Regions from separate parts of the Paenibacillus sp. FSL R7-0302 genome, predicted to be linked through region 2. Evidence: predicted binding sites of a transcription regulator. Region 2 holds the regulator's gene; the other holds the start of a gene.
What was found. The regulator NrdR, encoded in region 2, represses ribonucleotide reductase genes. The targets are predictions, from matches to a motif close to AACACNATATATNGTGTT.
Positions count from the first base shown of each region.

Region 1: nrdI (class Ib ribonucleoside-diphosphate reductase assembly flavoprotein NrdI) is a predicted target of NrdR. The motif match lies at 8,244-8,261, and genes of this name have one in related genera.

Region 1 is NZ_JBBOWB010000001.1:983,252-994,753, reverse strand. It holds gene MKY96_RS04295 (RNA polymerase sigma factor) at 1-3, opposite strand, end outside; gene MKY96_RS04290 (hypothetical protein) at 196-456, opposite strand; gene MKY96_RS04285 (bifunctional 2-keto-4-hydroxyglutarate aldolase/2-keto-3-deoxy-6-phosphogluconate aldolase) at 706-1,347, opposite strand; gene MKY96_RS04280 (sugar kinase) at 1,688-2,641, shown strand; gene MKY96_RS04275 (LacI family DNA-binding transcriptional regulator) at 2,854-3,879, opposite strand; gene MKY96_RS04270 (hypothetical protein) at 4,379-5,551, opposite strand; gene MKY96_RS04265 (RNA polymerase sigma factor) at 5,548-6,084, opposite strand; gene MKY96_RS04260 (transposase) at 6,355-7,761, opposite strand; gene nrdI (class Ib ribonucleoside-diphosphate reductase assembly flavoprotein NrdI) at 8,362-8,721, shown strand; gene nrdE (class 1b ribonucleoside-diphosphate reductase subunit alpha) at 8,708-10,792, shown strand; gene nrdF (class 1b ribonucleoside-diphosphate reductase subunit beta) at 10,829-11,502, shown strand, end outside.
Region 2 is NZ_JBBOWB010000001.1:4,229,412-4,240,913, reverse strand. It holds gene phoU (phosphate signaling complex protein PhoU) at 1-224, shown strand, start outside; gene polA (DNA polymerase I) at 461-3,133, shown strand; gene mutM (DNA-formamidopyrimidine glycosylase) at 3,185-4,027, shown strand; gene MKY96_RS18435 (manganese efflux pump) at 4,215-4,937, shown strand; gene coaE (dephospho-CoA kinase) at 4,947-5,543, shown strand; gene MKY96_RS18425 (lytic transglycosylase domain-containing protein) at 5,543-6,106, shown strand; gene MKY96_RS18420 (alpha/beta-type small acid-soluble spore protein) at 6,208-6,426, opposite strand; gene nrdR (transcriptional regulator NrdR) at 6,592-7,068, shown strand; tRNA gene MKY96_RS18410 (tRNA-Ala) at 7,314-7,389, shown strand; tRNA gene MKY96_RS18405 (tRNA-Lys) at 7,399-7,471, shown strand; gene MKY96_RS18400 (hypothetical protein) at 7,658-7,891, shown strand; gene MKY96_RS18395 (PIN domain-containing protein) at 7,882-8,283, shown strand; gene MKY96_RS18390 (hypothetical protein) at 8,362-8,616, shown strand; gene MKY96_RS18385 (hypothetical protein) at 8,746-8,883, shown strand; gene MKY96_RS18380 (TetR/AcrR family transcriptional regulator) at 9,098-9,691, shown strand; gene MKY96_RS18375 (DoxX family protein) at 9,712-10,164, shown strand; gene MKY96_RS18370 (LysR family transcriptional regulator) at 10,147-11,043, opposite strand; gene MKY96_RS18365 (tautomerase family protein) at 11,154-11,502, shown strand, end outside.

The DNA of each region.
Region 1 (11,502 bases), 3.2 Mb from region 2:
CACGAAGGTTCCCCCTCTCTATGCAATCTTACTGACGCGCAAGACTGCGAATTTGTTGCAAGCCTGTAATGATTATTTTGTAGTCCACAATCCCTACTAAGCATACAAGGGATGCTGCTATCATTCAAATACTCTTTTTATAGAAGTTAGTTACAGAAATGACATGAGAAGCAGACCGTCCCGTACTGACTTACGCTACGACCGGGACGGCTCCTCTAATGTATATAATGTAGTTGCGCACACCAGGAGCACCGCATAATTCTCCCTGGAGTCATCATCAAGCACATATACTTCTCCCTGCTCAAAAAGTTGCGGATGATTATAGTTACGATACAGCTTATAAAGAGCTCCCGCGCTCACCCTGCAGCCGTGGACTGCAGTTCGAATCTCCACATAATCGGCTTCTTCCACTACCAGTGTCGGGTACAGCTTGCTGCGAAGATCGTCGCCAGTCATGGCATCACCTTTCAGGTATACTTCTCAATGTCCGCAGGCGCTTAAGCACTCTGCTCTATTATAAGTATTGCCCGAAGCGGCAGCAATTCTATCATTTAGGCTTAGCTAACAGTTAACAAAATAACCCCACAAAGTGGGGCTTTAGCGCAGGTGATGACTCAGGTACTTTGCGGGGACCCCAAAACATATAAATTCATCAAAAAAATGCCCTGCCCCATAGAGGCAAGACATTATTGTTGTACATGTATTTTACTGGCCTTGAATCTCCTTGAACTTCGCTACATACTGCGCAGCCAGCTCGGTGATCTGGTCATAGCGGCCTTCCTTGGCCGGTGCGGTCAGGTTGCCGCCGATGCCGACAGCGATGCAGCCGTTCTTGATCCATTTCTCCATATTGTTCAGATCCACGCCGCCGGTAGGCATAATGTTCACATGCGGCATTGGCCCCTTAACCGCCTTGACATAGTCCGGTCCGAACGCACTGCCAGGGAACAGCTTCAGCACATCCACGCCCAGCTTCAGGGCTTCCTTCATCTCATTCAGCGTCATGCAGCCCGGCATGTAAGGAATGCCGTACAGATTACACATCTTGGCCGTATCCTCTTCAAAAGAAGGGCTGACCACAAATTCCGAGCCTGCCAGAATAGCAATTCTTGCCGTCAGCGGGTCAAGCACGGTACCGGCACCAATCACGGCGCGGCCTCCGTATTCGTCAACCAGGCGCTTGATCGCTACTTCGGCTCCCGGAGTCGTGAAGGTAACTTCAATATTATTCAGTCCGCCCTCGATACAAGCCACCGACATGGCATAAGCATCATCGGCATTATCCGCACGGATAACAGCTACTACGCCAACAGAGGTGATATTCTGCAATACTTTAATTTTCTTCATGGTTGTTACTTCCTCTCTGGTTATATTCCACTTAGAATATTTATTTAGATAAATTAATTTATCTATTTTACTAACATCAGGCTTTATCCTTCTAAGAAAATAGTAATAACATTGCCGCTAACAGTCAATATATATTTATTCAGGAAGCGTTATTAATCCTTCAAAAATCTTCGAAAACGCTTATGTATCAAGGACAAATGAATCTGCCCCCCTGTTTCCTGTGCAAAATAAGCCCGCAGAATGAGCATTGCTATATTGTACAAAACCGTTTTATGTGATAATTTCAACTTATATTTTATTCTAAACCATAATAACGTGTTCATTTTAGGAGGAACTATTCATGAACAAACAGCTGGATGCAGTCACCTTCGGGGAGCCGATGGCCATGTTCTACGCCAATGAAGCCGGCCCCCTGCATGAGGTCACTTCCTTCTCCAAGGCGCTGGCAGGTGCGGAGAGCAATGTAGCCACCGGATTATCACGCCTGGAGCATCTGACCGGTTATGTGACCAAGCTTGGCGAAGACAACTTCGGCCAGTTCATCACCTCGGCGCTGAACAAGGAGAAGATCGATACCGCAAGCATCACAACGACCAAGGAGTTCTCCACGGGCATGCTGATCAAATCCAAGGTACTCACTGGAGATCCCAAGGTGGAATATTTCCGCAAAAATTCCGCCGCCTCCAAGCTGAGTCTCGCCGACTTCGATGAAGATTACTTCGCTTCCGCAGGCCATCTGCATGTGACCAGCATCTCTTCCGCACTCTCGGCTTCGTGTCACGAGTTCTCGCTGCATGCCATGGAGTTCATGAAGCAGCGCGGCAAGACTGTATCACTGGACCCGAATCTGCGCCCGACCCTGTGGCCGGACACTGAAACTATGGTCAATACGATCAACGATCTGGCTACCCGCTGCGACTGGTTCCTGCCCGGCCACGGAGAAGGTAAAATCCTCACCAGACTTGAGACTCCTGAGGAGATTGCCGGGTACTATCTGGAGCGCGGCGTATCCCTTGTAGTGATCAAGCTCGGTCCCGAAGGCGCTTACTACAAGACCTCCGCTGGTGAAGAGGGTTATGTGGACGGCTTCAAGGTCGAGCAGGTTGTCGATACAGTCGGCGCCGGAGACGGCTTCGCGGTTGGGGTAATCAGCGCCATGCTGGAGAAGCTCAGCGTAGCAGAAGCCGTGAAGCGCGGCAATGCGATCGGCGCACTCGCCGTGATGTCGCCTGGCGATATGGACGGCCTGCCGACCCGCGCCCGGCTGGAGGAGTTCATGAGCGCTGGCGTATAGCCAATGAGCAGGTGCTCTGCTGCCGGCAGCGCCCGGCTTCAGCATGAACACACATTAGCACAGCAAAAAGGGTGTCCCTGAGCCGGCAGACGGCTGGGACACCCTTTTGCATATGTTATTGACTTACGGACCGGTTTCGTAAAGCCGTGGATTCCTGAGCAGATTTCCTATCTGTTGTCACCACGATGGACCTTTCGCCGCCCGCCCAGCTGCTATTCCGGCCTAGCCGGCGGTTGCACAGAATCGCCCTGCTGCAAGGAAGGCGGGAACCTGTAGGTGATGGGCATCGCGCTGTCCGCATCATTGATCAATGAGAGCATGATCTTGGCCGCCTGCATCCCCATCTCGTAGGCAGGCTGGCGGATCGTTGTAATATCGGGATTATAGATCCGGGCGAATTCGGCATCGTCGATGCCGATGACCGACAACTGGCCGGGGATCGCAATGGCATTGCGGTTCGCATATTTAAGAATTTCGCCCAGCACCAGATCATTGGCGGCAAGCAGCGCCGTCGGCGGCTGGGGCAGCTGTAACAGCTCGTCCAGTGCGGAAGCGATATCTTCGCGCGACACACTGCGCATATACGAACCCAGCAGAGGCAGACCTGCTTCCTCCATCGCTTTTTTGTACCCGCTCATTCGCTCCTTGCGCGGGGTGATCGCATGTACGCCAAGCGGCAAGGATAGAATAGCAATCGCTTCATGGCCGTGGCCGGTCAGCTCCCGGATAGCGGTCTTCACCGCCATTTCATTATCCAGCAGCAGGCTCTGGGTCGTAATCCCGTCAACCAGCCGGTCCATGAAGACCAGCGGATATTCCGCTTCAATTAATCTGGTATAAGGCGCAGGCTGATCTCCAGCCGGGAAAATAATCAGGCCATCCACCTGACGGGCGACCAGCGTCTCCACATAAGTATTCTCCTTATCGGCATTCTCGTCCGAGTTGCAGATGATCACCTGAATCCCATGGCGCTGCAGCTCATTCTCGATGGCCCGGATACACTGAATGGACAGCGAATAATCTATATTGGCCACAATAATGCCAACCATATGCGTGCGGTTCTGCTTGAGACTGCGGGCAAGCCCGTTGGGCTGGTAATTCAGCTCATCGATAACCTCAGCAATACGGTTTTTGGTCGCCTCACTCATATATTTGAACCGTTTATTCAAAAATTGCGAGACCGTACTTTTCGATACGCCCGCTTTCCGGGCCACATCCTCAATAGTCAGCTTCTTCATTGTTCCCGCTCCACTCTTCGATATCGAACTCCAGAAGTAAACACAAACCAAGTTTACTTAGAGATATTATCAAAAAGTATAGCTTTTTTTTAGTAAATTATCTATATGATTAGATTGAAAATATGAAATAAGTGGATACGGCGTCTAAGGCGTGAGACAAATATACTAAATGACTGGGCCGCACGATGGTACCGGACTGAGATGCGCTTATTTCCCCGAAAAGCAGCATTATAGCAGGCTTGCGGACTCCATTGCTCTTATTCACTGTTACTCACCCGATTAAAACGCATTCATACTACAATAAGGGCCTTGCAGTCCGTAAACGTGGTCAAATGTATCAAATCGAGAAAATAAAAGCTTCACAGTCCGCAAGTGACATAGATAACAGCCCAGTTGGAGGAACCCCTGCCTTCACAGGAATTCCTCCATCGACCGAATGGAACATATCATGATTAGCAAACTATTCCAGCACTCATCCTCCTCCTGTACTCTAAGCTACTCAATTTTCTACTGTAGAGGCATCAATCTTTTCACCGTATTCCTCATACCACCAGTCATTGAACCATTGATCGCCCGACTTCATATCAACCTCTGTACTCCGTTGCTCTCCATTAACTTCGTAGTGGACTATGGTTGCAGGATCTTTAGAATCAACAGTAAGCTCTCCATAATGGATTTTGGAGACTACTTCTACATTTTCTGTGGTGATCTCACCCGAAAGTACCTGTGCATTGCCTGTTGCAATATCATACAGCTTATTATGCTGTGTATAACCGCCCCTTCCATCTTCCGTGTAATAAACAACCAGCAGCTCTGCCTTTTCGGAATTAAGGGCCATAAAAGACTTATAGACTTTATACGATTCATCTAAGGTTAGTAATTCTCGGGGAACAGGAATCTTACCCTCTCCTGCCTGTCTGACATCCATCACATACAGCTTGGCCCCTGACCTTTTCTGATTCTCTCCAATTTTATAGCTGCTGCTGGAAAACAAAAGATAATCTCCCGCTCCGAATAAACTTCCCAGCGACAAATAGGACTGTGCACCTCCTGCATACAAAGGAAATACATACAACCGCTGTGCTGAATCCGCAGATAGCTCTGCATGCCCTTTAGGAGTCAAATAAAGAGTATATGGCTCTGTATTGTGTGTGTATTTAGACTTGAGATAGTCAACCATTGGCGGCGGAGGCGACCAGACGATACCGGCGGAAGTCTCAACAGCCATTGCAGCACTCTTATTACGGTCTAGCGGAAGGGGCATATAATACTTAAGCCCGCCTAGTTCAAACTCTGCCGAGATCATGTATAGACCCAGGCCTTGCGGAGACGCCGAAGGAGACGCCGACGGCATCACCACAGCCGCTCCCGAGCCAGGCTTAAAGACCGCTGCCAGCCTCCCTGCCGGATCGAGGCCGGACCCTGGGCCAAACGGCCAGATCAGCGTGACGAGCAGCAGGACGGCTGCCAGTCCGCCGAAGGCGGCCATACGGCTGAAGCGGCGGCGTAGTCCGATTATGCCCGGTGATCCTTCTGCCGCAGCCTCTTCAATCCGCGCCATGAGCTGTGGTGTGAATCCTGGCTCTGCAAGCGGGCTCCGCCCGGCTTGCCTGTACCAGTCCTTCTCCCCGCTCATCACCTTCACTTGCTCCTTCTCTTGTCTCGTCTTCACAGGTCTTCCTCCTTTATCGCCGTTCTCACTTTCTCTCTGGCCCGTCCGAGCCTGGATTTGACCGTCCCCTGCGCGATCCCGAGCAGCGCGGACATCTCAGCAACCGGAAGATCCTGCTGGATATCCAGCACCAGCACCTCTCTGTACTTGTCCGGCAGGGCCATAATAATCTCCCAGATCCGGTTGGCGTATTGATTGCCGATGGCCTCTTGTTCTGCGGACAGGGTGCCTCCATGATCCTGATAGCTGCCCAGCGGAGTGAACCTCCGCCAGAAGCTGTTGCGCCGTAAGCTGAACGCGGTGTTGCGCGTGATGGTCAGCAGCCAGGTTTTCAGGGTGGCCTGTCCCCGGTACTTGCCGATGCTCTTGTAGGCCTTCAGGAATACCTCCTGGCTGATGTCGCTGGCCTGCTCCCGGCTGCGGGTTAAGACAAAAGCATAATTCCATACGTCCTGGCCGTAGGTCTCCATCATCTCGCGAAGCGATACCGATGAGGCACAGGTCATGCTATACGTTAGTTCTTTACTCTGCATGTTCTCTCCCCTCTCACCTAATAAGACTCCTGCCGGCGGATATGGTTCCCTGTTATTGTAAAACTGAATATGCGGATTGCACTTTCTGCAATAGAATTGCCGATATTTGCCGTTAATCTCCATTCTATTGTATTTTCTGCATTAGAATTTGAAGAATCTGCTCAATTAGCCGCTGTTAGCTGAAATCAGGTGTACAAAAGAGTCAATTTCATAATTCAATTTGTTAAATAGCAAGATTAGGCCAAAATCTAAGGTCACATTTTTAAAAAATCAGGCGATTTGCTGGGAATTCCTCAACTGCTGGTTCAATTTGTCTAACGCAAACTTACTCAAATTGTACGCGAGCGTACTGAGCTGGAAATCGACACTTGCCCGGACACCGCGGTGGCGTGTGCGCTTCATCCCGAAATACTCTTTGAGATAGGCAAACACACGCTCCACGGCCGTACGCTTCTTGTACAGTGTTGTAAAACTTTCGCTCCCTCTGGCGGGATAGGTGTGTAAACGCAAATCCGTTTGGATTCGAATTTTAAACACTTTTTGGCATTCGGTACCGGAAAGCGCACAGCCTTTGCATTCACTAGGCCGGGTGTACTTCAGGGTCTCATATTTGGCATCAAAACTGTCGTAACGGTACGCATGCCCTTGAGCGCACACCGGCGTGTAATCGAGATTCATTCCCGCAGGCGGGTCTTTGTGGTGAATCAGGGAAATCGCAGGATAGGCGCCGAGCGAATGAATCAACTGGTAGATCGCCGCGCAATCGTACCCCTTGTCGCCCAAGATATGCTTGACCTTTAGCATCGGAAACTTCAGGAGCAGGCCTTTGAGAAGGACGACCGCCATACGCTGGTCATTCGGATTGGCCGAACTAAAGAGGCCGCTGAGGATATACTGGCTGTCCGTGTCGACCAGCAGATTCGCCTTGAACCCGTAATAGCTGGTCATTCGGCCCTTCGTATTTTTCTTGTCACAACGCGCAGCATGCCGGGGCAACGCGGTCAGTAGTTCATCGTACGGGTACGGCAACATCGCTTCAATGGTTTTCTGGAACGGTCCGAGACTTTGTTCATAGGCTTCCATTTCCTCGCGCCGACGTTCCTTTTCCGCCTGGGATGGACGGCCGGGCTTGCTATATCTGGGTTTCTTCAGCGGCTCGTTCGCCACCTTAGGCTCAGGCTCGGGATGTTCGAGCTGAATTTGCTCGGCCACCGAAGCTTCGCCTTTCTTTTGCCCCCGGCGAGCCGCACGACGCTTGGAGGCCGATTCGCTAAATTGGCAATCCCAAGCCTCGACCATGGATGAATCCACAGCCAGATGGGTTCCGCTCACAAAGCCTTCTTCTAGGGCAGACGTGACTAGGCGATCCTGAAGTTGTTCCAGCATTCCCGTTTGCTCCAGCGCATGAATCAAACGGGAATAGGAGGCCTGACTTGGAATGTTATCCGAGCCGGTGAACCGGCACTGGACTCGAAATTCGTTGCTATGATTCAGTCGCCGGACCAGGGCAGAGACAAACTCGATGTTCTCCATTTTTGCAATCAGCAGCGAGTAGATCATGGCAGGTACATTTAATTTTTCAGGCCGTCCGCGATGGTTCTTTTTCCCTAGTGCGAACAGAACTGGAGCTAAATGTAAGTGTTCAAAGATTTGGCTGTATTTATCTTCTGGACTCATTTGGAGCAATTCCTCGAAGGAAAACAGTTCTTCTTGTCGAATAGAATAGATGGGGATTACCTCTTTTCTTCTCGGGTGTTGGTTTCGTCGCCTATAACTTCGAGAATTTGGGGAGGTACTCCTTTTTCTATGCTCAAAAAAACCAGGTATAGCAAGGGTTTTGAATTATGAAATTGTCTCCAAAATACAACAGATCTCAACTCTTCCCGAATTTAAGGAGCATCTAATGTACGAAGTGCAATGAAATCCAGATCCCCCGAAGGCTAAACGCTTTCAAAAATCACAGCCGTTTCCCCTTCCCGGGAGCCCTGTCTGCACCATTCCACAGCCCCGCAAATTGCTTAAAAAAAATACTAATTAATTATAAGAGAATAGAATGCAGGCGGGGCGTGGGATTGGCGGTTTTAAGCTCTGTTTTGAGGGGCCGCAGAGGTCTGTCTGTCTCTTGACTTTTCAATATATGGTATATAAAATGATTAAGCATTACTAAATATAGTGTATATAAGAGCAAAGCCCATAAATCTAGTGATTTCGCCCAAGTTCATTTGTCAAGTAGAAAGAGCTGTAGAATGGGCAACATGTTATAGGAGGTTAGGAGCCATGTTGATTGCTTACGATTCCAAGACCGGCAACGTCAGAAGATTCATTAATAAACTGAAGCTTCCGGCGGTTCAAATCGAAGAGCATATGACGATCGACGAGCCTTACGTGCTTGTTACATACACCACCGGATTTGGACAGATTCCAGCGAAGGTGTCAACATTCCTTGAACGAAACCATTCCAGGCTCAAAGGCATCGCCGCGAGCGGCAACAAAAACTGGGGTGAGCTATACGCGCACAGCGCAGACTTAATTGCACAGCGTTACAACGTACCGGTGGTCGGCAAGTTTGAATTGTCGGGAACCTTCGGGGATGTACAGCGCATAAAACAGGAGGTGGACCGGGTTGCGGCATATTGAATTGAACAACATGTTGATGAAGAGAGACGAAAGCGGCTTTTTCCAATTGGATAAGGACCAGGAAGCAGTAGCCGAGTTCATGCAGGATGTGGAGCGGCGTAGCCTGACCTTCACGGATACGAAAGCCAAGATTGATTATATGATTGCCAATGACTACTACGAGGACCTGTACGACCGCTACTCCGCTGCTGAGATGGAGGATGTCTACCGGATCGCCCATGAATATAATTTCCGCTTCCCTTCCTATATGGCGGCTTCCAAGTTCTATACCGACTATGCCGTCAAAAGCAATGACCGTAAGCAGTACCTGGAGCATTATCCGGACCGCGTAGCGGTAGTGGCTCTGCATCTGGGACGGGGTAACGTAGAGACTGCCCGTACACTGGCCCGCTCGATGATGGAACAGCGCCTGCAGCCGGCGACACCAACCTTCCTCAATGCCGGTAAAAGCCGCCGCGGCGAGATGGTCTCCTGCTTCCTGCTGGAAATGGACGACTCGCTCAATTCGATCAACTATGTGCTGAACACCTGCATGCAGCTGTCGAAAATCGGGGGCGGCGTTGCGGTCAATCTGTCCAAGCTGCGTTCGCGCGGCGAGACGATTAAAGGTGTCGAGGATGCGGCCAAAGGCATCATGCCTGTCCTGAAGCTCATGGAAGACGGCTTCTCCTATGCGGACCAGATGGGCCAGCGTAAGGGTTCGGGTGCGGCTTATTATAATATTTTTGGCTGGGATGTACTGGAGTTCCTGGACAGCAAGAAGATTAACGCCGACGAACGGACACGCCTGAAGACGTTGTCTATCGGCCTGATCGTGCCTAACCGCTTCTACAAGCTCGCACAGGATAATCAGCCGCTGCATGTGTTCGCTCCTTACACGGTCTACCAGGCGTACGGTACGCATCTGGATGACATGGATCTGGACGTAATGTATGATACCCTGCTTGCCGATCCGCGCGTGAAGAAAAGAATCGCCATGAGTGCACGCGACATGCTGACCAAGATCGCCATGATCCAGCTTGAATCGGGCTATCCGTATATTATGAACAAGAGTAATGCCAATAACGCCCATGCCCTGCGTAATGTGGGCCAGATCAAGATGTCCAACCTGTGCACCGAGATTTTCCAATTGCAGGAGACTTCAGAGATTAACGACTACGGTCAGCAGGACGAGATCCGCCGCGATATCAGCTGCAACCTGGCTTCCCTCAACATTGTGAACGTGATGGAGCACGGCAAGATTCGTGAATCCGTACATGAGGGCATGCTGGCACTGACGGCTGTCAGCGATATGACAACTGTCTCCAACGCTCCAGGCGTGGCTAAGGCGAACAAAGAAATGCACTCCGTGGGCCTGGGCGTAATGAACCTGCACGGGTATTTTGCCAAGAACAAGGTGGCTTATGAGAGTGAGCAGGCCCGTGATTTCGCACGCACCTTCTTCATGACCATGAACTATCATTCGATTGAGAAAAGCATGGAGATTGCCGCCGAGACAGGTGAGACCTTCTATGGCTTCGAGCAGTCCGACTACGCCAGCGGCGTGTATTTCGACCGTTATATAACTACAGACTACCGTCCGGTTACGGCAAAAGCGCAGGAGCTGTTCGAGGGGATCTACATTCCTACTACAGAGGATTGGAAAGAGCTGCGTGACAAGGTGATGAAGCACGGCCTGTACCATGCCTACCGTCTGGCGATTGCGCCGACCGCAAGCATCTCGTACATCCAGAATGCGACCTCCAGCGTCATGCCGATTGTAGAGCAGATCGAGACCCGCACGTATGCCAACTCGACCACCTACTATCCGATGCCTTACCTGCGTCCGGACAATGTGTTCTATTATAAATCCGCCTACCAGATGGACCAGTTCAAGGTGATTGATCTGATTGCGGAGATTCAGCCTCATATCGACCAGGGTATTTCAACAGTCCTGCATGTGAACAGTGATGTCACAACCCGTGAGCTGGCCCGTTCTTACCTGTATGCGGCGCACAAAGGGCTGAAATCCCTGTACTACACCCGGACCAACAAATTGTCTGTCGAGGAATGCCTGGCCTGCTCCATCTAAGAGGAGCACAGGTACAGAAAGGGAGAAGATACGATTATGAGCGCAATCCAAGCCGTGAACTGGAACCGTCCCGACGACGATTTCTCGCTGATGTTCTGGAATCAGAATATTATGCAGTTCTGGACCGATGATGAAATACCACTATCCGATGACAAAATGTCCTGGCTCACGCTAAGCGAGATCGAGAAGGACTCTTATATGAAGGTGCTGGGCGGACTGACCCTGCTCGATACGATTCAGGGCGGCGTGGGGATGCCGCAGATTATGGAGCATGTGGACGGCTTGCAGCGCAAGGCGGTCCTTGGCTTCATGGGCATGATGGAGCAGATTCATGCGAAGTCGTACAGCAGCATTTTCACCACACTGGCTTCGACTGAACAGATTGACGGGATTTTCCGCTGGGTGGAGGACAATACGTTCCTGCAGTTCAAGGCGGAGACGATCTCGGAGTATTATCAAAAGATTGAGACGAAGAAAGACCTCTATCTGGCGATGTCCGCCTCGGTCCTGCTGGAGAGCTACCTGTTCTACAGCGGCTTCTTCTACCCGCTCTATCTGGCCGGTCAGGGCAAAATGACCTGCAGCGGCGAGATCATCGACCTGATCCTGCGCGATGAGAGCATCCACGGCGTCTATGTCGGCGTGCTGGCCCAGGAGATTTTTGAGGAGCTGTCCGAAGAAGACCAGAGCGATGTCTACGAGACCCTAGT
Region 2 (11,502 bases):
TGGCCTACAAAATGGCGCAGGATGACGATCAGGTCGATGGCCTGTACAGCGCGATGATTAACGAACTGTACACTTATATGGTTCAGAAGCCTGAAACAGTGAATCAGGCGATGCTGCTCACACTGGTTGGCCGTTACATTGAGCGGATTGCCGATCATGCCACGAATATTGGCGAGAGTGTAGTGTATCTGGTTACAGGTAAACGTCCGGATTTGAACCAATAATTGCATAAGGTTGGCGCACAGACACAGCTTAAGCCAAGCTCTGCGCCTCGAACGTCAGGCAGCAAGCCTCCTCCCCGGGGCTTGTTTTTTTGTTATAAAGAGCGCATCGCTTGGCCCATACCATCAGCAGCGGCTGAGGGCCGGGGCAGGGATGGATCTTCTTGTCTCAGGTTCTGTTTTGTACGGAGCATATGTTACTATGTAAGGAGAAAGCAAGAAAAAGGCGAGGTGCTAGTGTGGACAAGCTGATACTCATTGATGGAAATAATATCATTTACCGGGCGTTCTTCGCCATGCCGCCGCTGACGAATACAGCGGGACAGCAGACGAATGCGGTATACGGTTTCACGACGATGCTGCTGCGTCTGCTGGAGGAGCATAAACCGACACATATGATTGTGGCCTTCGACGCGGGGAAGATTACCTTCCGGCATGAAGGCTATGAGGAGTATAAGGGCGGGCGCCAGAAGACCCCGCCGGAGCTGTCCGAGCAGTTCCCGCTGCTCAAGGAGCTGCTGAAGGGTCTGGGGGTTCCGCAATTCGAGATTGCAGGCTACGAGGCTGACGATATTATCGGCACCATCTCCAGGGAAGCGGATGCCGCCGGCCGTCAGGTGATGATTGTGTCCGGGGATAAGGATATGCTGCAGCTGGCTTCCGAGCATACCACCATAGCGCTGGTGCGCAAGGGAGTTACGGAAGTGGAGCTCTACGGACCTAAGCAGATCCGTGACAAATATGATCTCACCCCTGAGCAGATCATTGATCTGAAGGGGCTGATGGGCGATGCCAGCGACAATATTCCCGGGGTGCCGGGAGTCGGGGAGAAGACAGCGCTTAAGCTGCTCCAGCAGTTCGGATCGGTGGAGGGCGTGCTGGCCGGAACCGGTGAGCTGAAGGGGAAGATGAAGGAGAAGCTGGAAGAGCACGCGGACAGCGCCGTCATGAGCAAAAAGCTGGCGACGATCTACCGCGAGGTTCCGCTTGAGCATACGTGGGAGGATATGGTGTTCAGCGGGATTAACACGGACACGGCTGGGCCTGCGCTCGCCAAGCTGGAATTCCGCTCGCTGCTGGAACGCCTGTCGCTGAGCGCCTATTCGCATGCGGCGGACGGCAGCCTGACGGGTTCCCCCGTGGTGGAAGCCGCAGAGCTTAATATTACGATCGTTGACGAAGCCGGAATAGGCGGGCTGGTTCAGGCACTGCCGGGCATCTCCGCCCTGCATGTGGAATCTAACGGAGAGAACCCGCACCGTGCCGAAGTGATCGGCCTCGGGCTGTCTTCGCCGGAGCAGCATTATTTTGTGCCTTTTGCCCTGCTGAAGAGTAAGGCTGCGGCACCTCTGCTGGACTGGCTCGGTGACGAGCAGGCGCCGAAGAGCGGGTATGATCTGCACCGTGCCGATCTGGCGCTGCATTGGCAAGGGATTGCTTTTGCCGGAGCCGCTAACGATGTTCAGCTTGCCGCTTACCTGCTGGACCCGACCGAAGCGAGCCAGAATCTGAATGACCTGACCACGAAATACGGCCTGCCCCGCTTGTCGCCGGATGAGGATGTCTTCGGCAAAGGGGCCAAATATAGAATTCCTGAGCCTAAGATTCTCGGTGAGCATGTCGCCCGTAAGAGTGCGACCGTGCTAGGCATTGTGCAGAAGCAGCAGGAGGAGCTGGACAAGACGGGCATGACCGGTCTGTTCCAGGACCTGGAGATGCCGCTGTCACGGATTCTCGCCGATATGGAGAAGCAGGGGATTGCTGTAAACAAAGATGATCTCGTCCAGCTCGGCAAGGAATTTGAAGCCCAGATCTCCCGGCTGGTCACTGAGATCTACTCCGCTTGCGGAACCGAATTCAATCTTAATTCTCCGAAGCAGCTGGGCGAGGTTCTGTTCGTGAAGCTGGGTCTGCCGGTCGTGAAGAAGACGAAGACCGGGTATTCTACGGATGCCGAGGTACTGGAAAAGCTTGCGCCTTATCATGACGCCGTGCGCCTGATCCTGCAATACCGTTCCATTGCCAAGCTGCAATCCACGTATGTGGAAGGTCTGATGAAGGAAATCTCGCCGGAGACCGGCAAGGTACACACCTTCTACCGGCAGACGATTGCGGCCACGGGCCGGCTCAGCAGCCAGTTCCCGAACCTGCAGAATATTCCGATCCGGCTCGAAGAGGGCCGCAAGATCCGTAAGGTATTCGTGCCCTCCGAGCCGGGCTGGTCGATTCTGGCGGCGGATTACTCACAGATCGAGCTGCGTGTGCTTGCGCATATCTCGGGTGATGAGCGAATGAAGGAAGCTTTTGTCGAGGATATGGATATTCATACTAAGACCGCCATGGACGTATTCGGCGTCCCTGCGGAGAGTGTGGACAGTAATATGCGCCGCTCCGCCAAAGCGGTTAACTTCGGCATTGTGTACGGCATCAGCGATTACGGGCTGTCTCAGAACCTGAACATTCCGCGTAAGGAAGCGGCCCGGTTCATTGAGCAGTATTTCGAGGTGTTCCAAGGTGTGCGCCGTTACATGGATGATATCGTAGTCGAGGCCCGTAAGCAGGGGTATGTGACTACTCTGCTGGAACGCCGCCGTTATCTGCCGGAGATCAATGCGAAGAACTTCAATCTGCGGTCCTTCGCAGAACGTACGGCGATGAATACGCCGATTCAGGGAACCGCTGCGGATATTATCAAGCTGGCCATGGTTCATATGGACAAGGCGCTGCATGAGCGCGGCCTGAAGAGCCGGATGCTGCTCCAGGTACACGATGAGTTAGTGTTTGAGGTGCCGGAGGAGGAGCTGGAAGAGATGAAGCAGCTGCTGCCTGAGGTGATGGCCGGAGCGCTGCAGCTGTCTGTTCCGCTGAAGGCAGAGGTAAGTTATGGCAGCAACTGGTACGAAGCGAAATAGGCTCCCCGCACATGGCAGATATCCGGTATAATGGAGTGGAGGTGAGCCATGATGCCGGAATTGCCGGAAGTCGAAACAGTCAGAAGAACACTTAATGAGTTAATTACAGGTAAGCAGATAGAGCATGTCACCGTCCGGTTGCCGCGGATTATTCAGCGCCCGGATGATATTCAGGCCTTTGCCCATATGCTGGCTGGTCATAGTGTGGTTACAGTTGAACGCAGAGGCAAGTTCCTGAGGTTCGTCTTTGACGGGCTGGTGATGGTCTCCCATCTGCGGATGGAGGGCCGTTACGGGATGTACCGTGAGGGCGAGCTGCTGGACAAGCATACGCATGTTATTTTCCATTTCACAGATGGGACGGAGCTGCGTTATACGGATGTGCGCCAATTCGGAACGATGCATCTGTTCCAGCCGGGAGAGGATCTGCAGCTGAAGCCGCTGAACAAGCTGGGGCAGGAGCCGCTGGATGCCGATTTCACGCTGGAGCGGTTCAAGGAGATTGTCTCGAAGCGGAGCACCAAGATCAAGCCGCTGCTGCTCAATCAGGAATATATAGTAGGTATCGGCAATATTTATGTAGATGAGTCCCTGCACCGTGCAGGCATCCACCCGGAGGAGACCGCGAAATCCCTCACGGAGGATCAGTTGGCCAGACTGCACCATGCTATCGTCGCAACGCTGACGGAAGCGGTGAATGCCGGAGGCTCCTCGGTGAAGTCGTATGTCAACGGCCAGGGGGAGAGCGGGAGCTACCAGGATCAGCACAAGATCTACGGACGCAAGGATCAGCCGTGTGCCACCTGCGGCACGCTGATTGAGAAGAGCGTGGTCGGCGGACGGGGGACGCATTATTGTCCCAGCTGCCAGCCGGTACCTCTGTTGATTCTGTGATTTTTTAAGTGACAGCGCTGTGTTTCCGGCCCGTTTCCGGGCTGAGTTATAACTGTTATGTATAAAGGCAGGCACTTCCTGCCCGTCCCGCCCATATAATGTGTGAAGATTGCTGATTATGGCGAAACGGAGCTCCGGCTTGGATACTTAATCCACCGGCTCCGGTTCTTCACGGGAGGGATTGCGGGTGCTTAGCCCATTGTTGTCACTATTGCTGCTTGCATTTGCGCTTAGTCTGGATGGATTTGGTGTAGGCATTACATATGGACTGCGTAAAATGAAAATTCCCCTGCTCTCCATTATCATTATCTCGCTCTGTTCAGGGGTCGTCATTTATGGTTCTATGCAGGTCGGCGTGCTGCTGGCCAAGGTAGTCTCCCCGAATGCCGCTTCCAGTGTCGGAGCGGTTATTCTCGTCTTAATGGGCTGCTGGTCCCTGTTCCAGATGCTGACGCAGAAGGAGAAGGAGCAGGAAGAGCCTGCGCCGGCAGCCGATAAAGGCTATTCGGGGCAGGAGACCAGGCAGGAGACGGCTGCTGCCGCACAACTTGCTGAGACAGAGCTGAAGCCGGCCGTATTCTCGCTGGAGCTTCGCCATCTGGGCGTGGTTATACAGATTCTACGCACGCCATCTTCTGCGGATATGGATGCCTCGGGGAGCATCTCCTCCATGGAAGCCATGATTCTGGGGATCGCGTTGTCGCTGGATGCCTTCGGAGCCGGTCTTGGTGCAGCATTGCTCGGATTCAGCCCGTGGTCCACCTCGCTGATGATCGCTGTATTCAGCGGGACCTTTCTGCTGATGGGGATGAAGACAGGACTGAGATTATCAGGCAGCTACTGGATGAAGCATGCGGCTGCGCTGCCCGCGATATTATTAATTGTAATGGGTATAATGAAGTTATTATGAGGTGAGTACATGATTATAGGCTTAACCGGAGGCATCGCTTCGGGAAAAAGCACCGTGTCTGCACTGTTTGTCCGTAAGGGAGCTGCGCTGGTGGATGCTGATGTCATCGCCCGAGAGGTGATGCTCCCCGGACACCCGGTGCTGGCGGCAGCGGTGGAGGCTTTTGGAGACCGCATCCTGCTGCCTGACGGTTCGCTGGACCGGGCAGGTCTTGGCGAGATTGTCTTCCGGGACCCGGAGGCGCTTAAGACACTGAATAACCTGACCCATCCGGCAATCCGCAGGGAGATCAAGGACAGGATGTATGCGCTTGAACAGGAGAATCCGCAACGTCTCGTCATTGTGGACATTCCGCTGCTCTACGAATCAGAGCTGGATTCCTTGTTTGATCAGATTATTGTGGTCTATGTTCCGAGGAGGGTGCAGTTAGCCCGCCTCATGGAGCGCAGCGGAATGAAGCTGGAACAGGCGGAGGACCGGCTGAGGTCCCAGATGGATATTGAACTGAAGCGCAGGAAAGCAACATTTGTGATCGACAATAGCGGTGATCTGGAGTCTGCAGAGCTTCAGGTTGCCCGGCTGTGGGACAGGCTGGGCCTGATATGATGAAGTGGCTGCGTAAAAAAAGAGTTCTGCTGCTGCTGTTCATCGGCTTCACCGCGATCCTGTTTCTTGGCTCCAACTGGATGTCATGGTTTTATCCTATTCATTATAAAGCAGAGATCCGCCAGCACAGCCAGACGTATGAGATGGACCCGTTCCTGGTGGCGTCCATCATCCGTGTGGAGACCAATTATAAGACCGGCCGCGAATCCAAAAAAGGCGCACTGGGGCTCATGCAGCTCATGCCGGATACCGCCAAGTGGGCGCTCGAAAAGGCCAAGCTCCCCGACGTGTCGCTGGAGCGGCTGAAGCAAGAGCCCTCCTCCAATATTGAACTGGGCACCTGGTATTTGTCTTCGCTGTCCAAGCAGTTCGACGGCAACCGTATAGCGGTCATAGCTGCCTATAATGCCGGGCCCGGTAAGGTGCAGAGCTGGTTGGATGAAGGGCAATGGGACGGAACAGAAGCCTCTGTGAAGGACATTCCGTTCGGTGAGACGCGTCACTACGTGCAGCGTGTAATTTATTATTATGATCAATATACTGAGCTCTATAGTGAGTTCTAGGGTGCTTGTTACTTCTGCTGCTGTTATGTAAAAAGAAGCATCAAACGGCCGGAGGCCGTTCGATACTTCTTAGGCAAGCTTATGTCGCGCTTAGCAGGTTATTATTTGTACTGACCTGCCAACTGCTGCTCAGCCAGGGTTACAAGACGTTTAGTGATGTAACCACCGATCGAACCGTTTTCGTAAGAAGTTTTATTGCCTTGGTATCCGTCTGGGGAGAGGGTGATACCTAGTTCCTGGGCAACTTCATATTTCAGTTGTTCCAAGGCACCGCGTGAGTTTGGAGCTACCAGGTTATTGGAGTTGTTATTTTGGCTCATTGCTGTTCACCTCCTATCGGTTGGTAACTGTATTATGTGCCGGACATGTCAGATTCATAACAACAAATAAACGGTGTTTTCTGGAAATTAAATGATGCCCGCATAGCCCTTGTGTATCAAGGGGCGGGGCCTGACCATTCTAATGATGAGGAAGTGAAGAAGCTTATGAAATGTCCTTACTGCGACCACACCAACACCAAAGTCCTGGACTCGCGCCCGGCCAATGAGAATAAGTCCATCCGCCGCAGGCGGGAATGCGAGCTGTGCAGCCGCCGTTTCACCACCTTCGAGATGATTGAAGAGACCCCCCTGATTGTGATCAAAAAAGGCGGCAGCCGTGAAGAGTTCAGCCGTGACAAAATCCTCCGTGGCCTGATCCGTGCCTGCGAGAAGCGTCCGGTTCCTGTTGAGCGCCTGGAGGTCATCGTATCCGAGGTGGAGAAAAGCCTGCGCGGCATCGCCCTCGCCGAGATCGAGAGCCGCCAGATCGGCGAGCTGGTCATGGAGCAGCTCTACCCTGTAGATGAGGTAGCCTACGTCCGCTTCGCGTCCGTGTACCGTCAGTTCAAGGACATTAACATGTTCATGAAGGAACTGAAGGGACTGCTGTCCAAGAACACGGAGGAGCTGGACGGGTTGTAGGTGGAGGGAGTAGAGGGGTTTGATTGGGGTAGCGGGGCTGGCTCTGGGGTTATAGGGCCAGTTCCCGGGTAGGGCGTTTGTCCTCAAAAATAATTTCGAAAAAGTGTTGACACTGAAAGCAGATTTCTGTATTATATAGAAGTCGCCTACGAAACACATTGATGAATAAGCGGCTTGAGCTTATCTCTAAGATTAGATTTTAGAATACATAATGTAATTCTAAATTGGCAAAATTGTAAAAATATGGGGCCATAGCTCAGCTGGGAGAGCGCATCGCTGGCAGCGATGAGGTCAGGGGTTCGATCCCCCTTGGCTCCACCAATTTCATACGGACTCTTAGCTCAGTTGGTAGAGCAGTAGACTCTTAATCTATTTGTCCAGGGTTCGAGCCCCTGAGAGTCCATCACATGAAGAACGGCAGAGATGTCGTTCTTTTGCTATGCATCCACAACCTTCAACAACTAGAGAGCATATTTTTCCTGATATCTATATACTTTGATTCTAGGCGATATAACACCAACTTTCTTTTTTTATTTAATGTCTGCATGTTATACTACCCTTAAACCCTCATAGGAGGCTGAAATAAGACATGTCTGTGCCAAAAAGAATGGATAAACAAACGGCTCGCGAGTTACGTTCGATTCTAGAAAAAATGAATATCACCCAGAGTAAAGTTAAAATAAATCTTGATAATGACACCATCGAAGTTGAAGATGATTATTCAATTGACGATATCCTTGAATCCGCAGGTATGCTGACCCCTAACGAAGCAAAAGAACTGTCCGATGAGGTTCGGAGAATGCGTGAAGAAGAGTGGAATTGATAAAAGGTTATTTAATTGATACCAACATTGCTATCGCATTTTTGGCAGGGGAACCTGACGCCATGTCTTTTGCCCGTCAAGCCAAAGAAGATAAAATGAATATCTATTTTTCAGTCATTACCGAATGTGAAGTATTCAGCGGCCTAAGCACTGAATTACGTTTGAAGGGAATTAAATTATTTAATTCGCGGAGATGTCTGGATGTTACCTCGCTAATTGCACAAAAAGCTGGGGATTTAAGAAGAAAACAGCGTGAGAAAGGGCGAAAACTTAAAACGCCTGATGCTTTAATTATCGCAACTGCAACAGAGTATCATCTTGGATTAGTTTCACGTGATCATGATATGAGCTTTGTTGGTGATGAGTTTGGTATTCCCCTTATTAATCTTTAAGGTGCTTGAACCAACGAGATATCTGAGAGCTTCATCAGAAGTATTATAACTTATGGCAAACCGAAAGGATTGTTAATGATGAGAAGTGCTAAGGGAGCCGAAAACTTTCCATATAGTGCAAGTACCATTTGTTATTTTGAAGTGGGTGGAGGTGGTGATGTATCGCAGGTTTATCATAAGAATAAGTCAGATAGACTAAAGATTCTGGAGATATATAATAGGGTTTCGAGCAAAGAAACAACATTATATGCTGTGTGGCCCGGTAAATATAGTAGTGATTTGTTTATCATTGATGACCTTGATGCTTTTGCAAAGGCATTCGATTTGATTTAACCGGTGCGTGGACGGTCTACCCGGAGGATTGCAATATCTGCAAAGGCATCGCTGTAGGATCTTGCGGCAGTTACGAATACCCCCAAACATAAGCTGCTCCTCTTATTCGATTATGGCGATGAGTGGAGAATGATTGTTCAATATCTGGGAGAGACAGAAGTGAAGCCGGGACAAAAGCTGCCTTTGATTACGGAGATCGAGGGAGAGGCACCGGATCAACATGGAGATTTTGATGATGATGAAGACGAAGAGGATGAAGAGGCATAACTGGATATAAGATCCAGATCGGACAGGTATTAAAATCACGGGTGCGGTAGCCGGAGAAATGATGGAGGAATTAATCCGCGTTATCCGGAACATTCCGAGCCTTTTTTTATTTACACACCAATTTACAAACCGACGGTCGGTATGTATAATCAACAGTAATCATATTCTAATTTAATCTAATCTAAACTATGCAAGGCAGAAGAGGAGAATAGCGATGAAGAACGCAGACCGGCGGGAGCAGACGATCCGGCAGCTGCTGGAGGCTACCAAGCAGCTGCTGCGGGATAAGAGCTGTCATGCCATCACTTTGAAGGATATTATGGAGCAATCGCAATTGTCGAAGGGGGCTATATTTCATTACGTGAAGAGTAAGGATGAGATTTTTGCCTGGGTGCTGGAGGAGCGGCTTGACGCTGTGAATAATCGTTTTGAGGAGGAGGTGGCAGGCAGTCCGGATAAAGCTTTTGACGGGCCGATGCTGGCCATTGCCAGAAGTCTGGCTGGTCTTGAGGACAGCCATGAAGCGACCAACAAGGTGCTCCTATATCTGCTGGGCAAGGAGAATGAACCGGCGGTAGCGGAGGTACTTGAGCATTTTCATGAGCGGTCGGTGTCAGTCTCCAGACAGTGGATTATCACGGGGCAAAAGTACGGCGTGATCAAAGACAGCGTTAATCCTGATGAGACGGCGGAGCTGTTCGTCCTGCTGTCGCTGGGTCTGCGGGTACGCACCTCCATGCGCGCCTCTTCCGAGTCCCTGTCAGCGAAAGAGGTAGCCGGCTTTATGGCGGGTATCCTGAAGAATTAATGGTGAAGGAGGAGTATACAATGGTTCCTTTTATCGCGCTTATCGCATCCTTTTTGCTGTTCCGGGGGATGGGTCTCCTGGGCTTGACATATTGGAATGACTGGCAAACCGCCCTTCAGTGGGCCGTAGCCATTATGCTGCTTCTGGGTGCTTCGGCTCACTGGGGACGGCGGCGGGCTGATCTGGTGAGAATGGTACCACCCCTTTTTCCAAGGAAGGAATGGATTGTGACGGTTACCGGAATGCTGGAGATCGCCGGGGCTATTGGATTATTGCTGCCAGCTGTTTCCTTGGCCGCTGCCGTGTGCCTGATTGTGCTGCTGATTGCCATGCTCCCCGCCAATATCTATGCAGCACGCACTCAGTTGACGATTGGCGGCAAGCCGGTTCCGAAATTACCAGTCCGCATAGGGATTCAGCTCGTTTTTATCACTGCAGTGCTGCTCGCATCCCCGTTACTCTACCTGCCTTAATCGTGGACAGGACTCCAGCTCCTCTTTTACAAATTGCATTAAAAGCTTCTTGGATGAGGAATGATACTCAACATTGCGTGATTGCAGCAGACCTACGGGAATGGCGGCGTTCTTCAGCTCAACATGAAGTCTTACGACATTCGGCGGTAACGGCGTAGATTCGAGGACGGCTCCGATAGAAGGGATTTGCCGGACGAAGCCCGCAATGGCGGAGATTTGACTTACTGTATGCAGAAAAGGAGTGTCGGTGTACCGGGAGAAATGCTTCGCTAATTGGGAATGATATAGACAGGTAGCTCCCCCGGCAATGATTGGATAACCAAGCAATTCCTCGAAAGTGATCTCATCTTTTGCGGCCAAAGTGTGGTTGTTCCCTGCGATAAAAGATATCCGCTCCTGATACAAGGGTTCGAAGTGATACGAAGATAGGTCAACAGGCTCTCCACAGATGGCAAAATCCAATTGATTCTGAAGCAGTGCATGCGAGAGCGAAGCGGTGTTACCGATCACAAAATGGCAGGATACATTAGGCTTATGCTCCATGAAGCGAAGAAGCGACTTTGGCAGTACATGCTCCGTCAACATTTCCAGCCCGCCGATACTAAGCGTACCGATCTCTTCTTTTTGCAGAGCCTTGGCCTGACCCGCAACATAGGTCCAATGCCGAATCAGACTATCGATCTCAGCGGCAAATATCCGCCCCGAAGCTGTAAGCTCAGAGTCCCAGCCCCGTTTGAACAGCTTGATGCCCAGTTCCTTCTCCAGACGTTGAACCTGATTGGTGATTGTGGACTGCGCGTAGTTCAGTTTGGCGGCGGCTTTAGAGAAGTTTCCTTCTTGCAGGATAGTTTGAAATGTAGTTAGTTCTTTTAGGTCCATTAGCAGATATCTCCATCGGATAAATTGAATTATTATATCATTTAATTCAATTATACAGAATAAGAGGCGGAGAGTACAATGAAGTTACACCAGTAAAGGAGTGAAGTGACATGCCTTTTGTCAGAGTCAGTTACTTGGAGAACAAATATGATGACCAACAGCTGCCCATCATTAGCCGTGAAATTATGAGTGCTCTCGTGGAGCATTTTAACGTGCCGCCAGATGATTTCTTTCAGGTATTTCATGCCCATAAAGCTAGCGGATTTTATTACAGTCCGAATTACTTAAACATAGAGCGGAGTGATGGGTTGCTCTTTATTCAAATTACGCTGAAATCCGGGAGAAGCAAGGAGCAGAAAAAGGGCTTTTACAGCAAGTTGGCCGAAATGTTGTCGAGCACCCTGGGCATCAGGAAAGAAGACGTCTTCGTCGTACTGGTCGATACAGAATTCGAGGATT